Regions from separate parts of the Pseudomonas cichorii genome, predicted to be linked through region 2. Evidence: predicted binding sites of a transcription regulator. Region 2 holds the regulator's gene; the other holds the start of a gene.

Region 1 (2,463 bases), 1.2 Mb from region 2:
GCCAGACCGATGATCAGGGCACCCATCGGGCCTGCTGTACCGGCAGCCGGAGTGATGGCAACCAGACCGGCAACCACACCCGAAGCGATACCCAAGGCGCTTGGCTTGCCGTGAGTCAGCCACTCGGCGAACATCCAGCCCAGAGCAGCAGCCGCGGTAGCGATCTGGGTTACCAGCATGGCCATACCGGCAGTGCCGTTTGCAGCAGCAGCGGAACCGGCGTTGAAACCGAACCAGCCGATCCACAGCATGGCAGCACCGATCAGGGTGTAACCCAGGTTGTGCGGAGCCATCGGAGTGGTCGGGAAGCCTTTACGCTTGCCCAGCACCAGACAGGCAACCAGACCAGCCACACCAGCGTTGATGTGCACGACAGTGCCGCCAGCGAAGTCCAGAACGCCCCAGTCCCACATCAGGCCACCGACGCCGCCCCAGACCATGTGGGCGATTGGCGCGTAGACCAGAGTGAACCAGATAGCCATGAAGATCAGCATCGCGGAGAACTTCATGCGTTCTGCGAAAGCACCGACGATCAGGGCTGGAGTGATGATGGCGAAAGTCATCTGGAAGGTGACGAACACTGCTTCAGGGAACAAGGCCGCAGAACCGGTGATGCTCGAAGGCGTGATACCCGCCAGAAACGCCTTGCCCAGACCGCCGAAGAAGGAGTTGAAGTTGACGACGCCAGCTTCCATGCCCGTGGTGTCGAAAGCAAGGCTGTAGCCGTAGACGACCCACAGGATGCTGATCAGACCGGTAATGGCGAAGCACTGCATCATCACGGAAAGAATGTTTTTAGAGCGGACCATGCCGCCGTAGAACAGGGCAAGACCGGGGATGGTCATGAACAGCACCAGCGCGGTGGCTGTCAGCATCCAGGCGGTGTCACCTGAGTTGAGAACAGGGGCTGCCACTTCGTCCGCCGCCATGGCCAGGCCAGGGGTTACGAGGGACAACAGGGCTCCTAGCCCTGCGAATTGACGCAGAGTCATATTGTTTACTCCTGGGGCGTGGGGTTTGGCGGCTTAAATGGCGTCGGTATCGGTTTCGCCGGTACGGATGCGTATAGCCTGTTCCAGATTCACAACAAAAATTTTGCCGTCCCCGATCTTGCCGGTGTTGGCAGCCTTGGTGATGGCCTCGATGACGCGATCCAGATCCTTGTCATCGATAGCGACGTCGATCTTCACTTTTGGAAGGAAGTCGACTACGTATTCAGCACCGCGATACAGCTCGGTGTGTCCCTTTTGGCGACCGAAACCTTTTACCTCGGTAACAGTGATGCCCTGCACGCCGATTTCGGACAGCGACTCGCGCACGTCGTCCAGTTTGAACGGCTTGATGATGGCAGTGACTAGCTTCATGAAAACTTTCTCCCGAATTGGTGGACTTGCCCCAGGAAAACAAACCCGACTCAAGTCTAAGCGCAGTGCCTGGCTTTGTAACGCGTCGGCGGCCAGTTAAAGGCCCGACCAACTCCAGAAAACCGCTTCTGACGAAACACATCCCCGCTCCGCCTGCCGCACTGCATTCGTCACAGCGACTGCATCAGTGCATGGGTCACAAGCCATTAAGCAGAAAGCTTGCCATCTCGTGAATATTCATCAAATACAGGGCCTTGAGCACTTTTTCAGCCATCTGGCCCGTTTTGGCCACCACGCAACGCACAACTACAGTGCACTCGTGCACGCCCCCACGCTCAATAACTGTGCATCGCCGGTGCCCTGAAAATGACTATAGATGCTGCGTGCTACACTGCCGCCCATCTGATACAGGAAAATCATCATGCTCGCGCCCAAAGCTTTCCTCGACGCCCTGAGTGGCCACGCCTCCCGCCTGTTCAACGGCGAGACCCCGCTGCCCCGCAACGAATTTGAAACCCAGTTCAAGGCCCTGCTGCAAAGCGGCTTCAGCAAACTGGATCTGGTCAGCCGCGAAGAATTCGACAGCCAGATGGCCGTACTTGCCCGCACGCGGGCTCGCCTTGAGGCACTGGAGGCCAAGGTGGCGGAGATGGAAGAGAAGATCGGGGCCAGCGGCCGGGACGACTAAAGGCTGGAACGATAAGAAGGAATGCATGGCAACGTTTCAATTTCACGATGACCTTGACGACGCCAAGGCTCATTCAGCGACCTTGGCACTGCATAGGCTGAAACTCGGGCATCGTGGCTTCCTTCCCCAGCCAGACGACCTGACGGGGACGGTCACATTTATTCGCTATGGCAATAAGTGCTACGCCGTCACTGCCAAGCATGTAGTGGATTATCTTGCTCGCCAGGCAGCCGAGAGCTATCAACCCCTTCGTTACTTCTGCCCGGTAAACAAGGGGCTGACGATCAGAGGCCCATTTGTATTGGCCCCACGGGACTTCGCAGACAATCAGCCCGATGTCGCTATAACCCCAATCGACGAAGCTTATGTCCTGAGTATCGGCAAACGGCCATTCGTGATCCAGGAACATGA
Region 2 (2,463 bases):
CTCAAAGCCAAGGGCATCGGCGTGCTGATCACCGATCACAACGTGCGCGAAACCCTGGATATCTGCGAAACCGCCTACATCGTGAACGACGGGCAATTGATTGCCGAAGGCGACTCGGAAACCATTCTGGCCAACCAACTGGTGAAAGAGGTCTACCTCGGCCACGAGTTCCGCCTGTAGTCGATCCTGTGTGAGCTCTCTTGATGCGAGCTTTGCCTAAGCATCCTGTTGACAATGCATTTTTTGTCATGATGCTCTAGGCAAACACTTCAGATTCAGGCATATAACTTGCTTAAGCTGGCGCTTCGGCGCCCTGTAGTGGATGGCGCATGTGCGCCGGCGAATAAGGTGTTTAGCCCCTGCCATGAAACCATCGCTAGTCTTGAGAATGGGCCAGCAGCTGACGATGACACCGCAGCTGCAACAGGCTATCCGCTTGCTCCAGTTATCGACCCTGGACCTCCAGCAAGAGATTCAGGAAGCACTGGAATCCAATCCTATGCTGGAACGCCAGGAGGAAGGCGAGGACTTCGACAACTCCGACCCTCTGGCCGACAACATTGAGCAAAAGCCCAATACCGAGATCCAGGAGCCCAGCTATCAGGAATCCGCACCCACTGTGGACAACCTGGAAGAGGGCGAATGGAACGAGCGCATTCCAAACGAATTGCCCGTCGATACCGCCTGGGAAGATGTCTACCAGACCAGCGCCAGCAGCCTGCCCAGCAACGATGACGACGAATGGGACTTCACCACCCGCACGTCCGCGGGCGAAAGCCTGCAGAGCCATCTGCTGTGGCAATTGAACGTGGCGCCGATGTCCGACAAGGACCGGCTGATTGCCGTCACCCTGATCGACTGCATCAATAACCAGGGCTATCTCGACGAAACCCTCGAAGAAATCGTCGAAGCCTTCGATCCCGAACTGGATATCGAACTCGACGAGATCGAAGCCGTTCTGCACCGTATCCAGCAATTCGAGCCTGCCGGTATCGGCGCCCGCAACCTGAGCGAATGCCTGCTGCTGCAATTGCGCCAGCTACCGGCCAAGACCCGCTGGCTGAGCGAAGCCCAGCGCCTGGTCACCGACTATATCGACCTGCTGGGCAGTCGCGACTACACCCAGCTCATGCGGCGCATGAAGCTCAAGGAAGACGAACTGCGCCAGGTCATCGAACTGGTCCAGAGCCTCAACCCGCGCCCCGGCTCGCAGATCGAATCCACCGAAGCCGAATATGTCGTGCCCGATGTGATCGTGCGCAAGGACAACGAACGCTGGCTGGTGGAGCTGAATCAGGAATCCGTGCCACGCCTGCGGGTCAACCCGCAATATGCCGGTTTTGTGCGCCGGGCCGACACCAGCGCTGACAACACCTTCATGCGCAATCAGTTGCAGGAGGCCCGCTGGTTCATCAAGAGCCTGCAGAGCCGCAACGAAACCCTGATGAAGGTTGCCACCCAGATCGTCGAACATCAGCGCGGTTTTCTCGAGTATGGCGACGAAGCCATGAAGCCGCTCGTCCTGCACGACATCGCCGAAGCGGTGGGCATGCACGAGTCTACGATTTCCCGCGTGACCACCCAGAAGTTCATGCATACCCCAAGGGGTATTTACGAGCTGAAATACTTCTTTTCCAGCCACGTCAGCACCTCCGAAGGTGGGGAATGCTCTTCGACGGCCATCCGCGCAATCATCAAGAAACTGGTTGCAGCGGAAAATCAGAAAAAGCCGTTGAGTGATAGCAAGATCGCTGGTTTACTGGAGGCACAAGGCATTCAAGTAGCCCGTCGCACAGTAGCCAAGTACCGCGAGTCGCTCGGAATTGCACCTTCGAGTGAACGCAAGCGACTGATGTGATGCAGGCAGAGCCACAGCGTTCCAGCGGCAGGAATGAACTCCTGCTTCTTTATGCACTGGCAAAGGAGAAAGCTGTATGCAAGTCAATATCAGTGGACACCAACTGGAAGTGACCAAGCCCCTTCGCGAATACGTTGAGCTCAAGCTCAAGAAGCTCGAAGGGCATTTTGACAAGATTACTAACGTGCAGGTCACCCTGGCGGTCGAGAAGCTCAAGCAGAAGATCGAAGCCACACTGCACATCCATGGTGGAGAGGTCGTAGCCAACGCCGAACATGACGACATGTACGCGGCCATCGACCTTCTCACTGATAAGCTCGACAGACAATTGCTCAAGCATAAGGAGAAGCAGCAGAACATCCTTAAAGGTGCGACAGCTCGCTGACACTCATCCCAATGATCCGACTTGAAAACATCCTGACCCCCGGCCGTTCATGCGTGAACGTGTCGGGCGGCAGTAAAAAACGTGTACTCGAACAAATTGCCAACCTGATCGGTCGAGAAGTACCGAGCATGGACCAGCAAAGTGTGTTTGAAAGCCTTGTTGCCCGCGAAAAACTGGGATCTACCGGTTTTGGCAACGGCATTGCCATCCCCCATTGCCG

The links. Region 2 encodes sigma-54, which starts transcription at its own class of promoters, with help from an activator protein. Its sites were predicted from a motif close to ANTGGCATNNANNTTGCTNT; they were not measured.
Region 1: glnK (P-II family nitrogen regulator) is a predicted target of sigma-54. The motif match lies at 1,572-1,591, and genes of this name have one in related genera.

What each region holds. Positions count from the first base shown of each region.
Region 1 covers NZ_CP074349.1:196,746-199,208, reverse strand. The annotation lists gene KGD89_RS00935 (ammonium transporter) at 1-992, opposite strand, end outside; gene glnK (P-II family nitrogen regulator) at 1,026-1,364, opposite strand; gene KGD89_RS00925 (accessory factor UbiK family protein) at 1,786-2,052, shown strand; gene KGD89_RS00920 (CCDC34 family protein) at 2,078-2,463, shown strand, end outside.
Region 2 covers NZ_CP074349.1:4,992,498-4,994,960, forward strand. The annotation lists gene lptB (LPS export ABC transporter ATP-binding protein) at 1-180, shown strand, start outside; gene KGD89_RS21240 (RNA polymerase factor sigma-54) at 365-1,858, shown strand; gene hpf (ribosome hibernation-promoting factor, HPF/YfiA family) at 1,935-2,243, shown strand; gene ptsN (PTS IIA-like nitrogen regulatory protein PtsN) at 2,255-2,463, shown strand, end outside.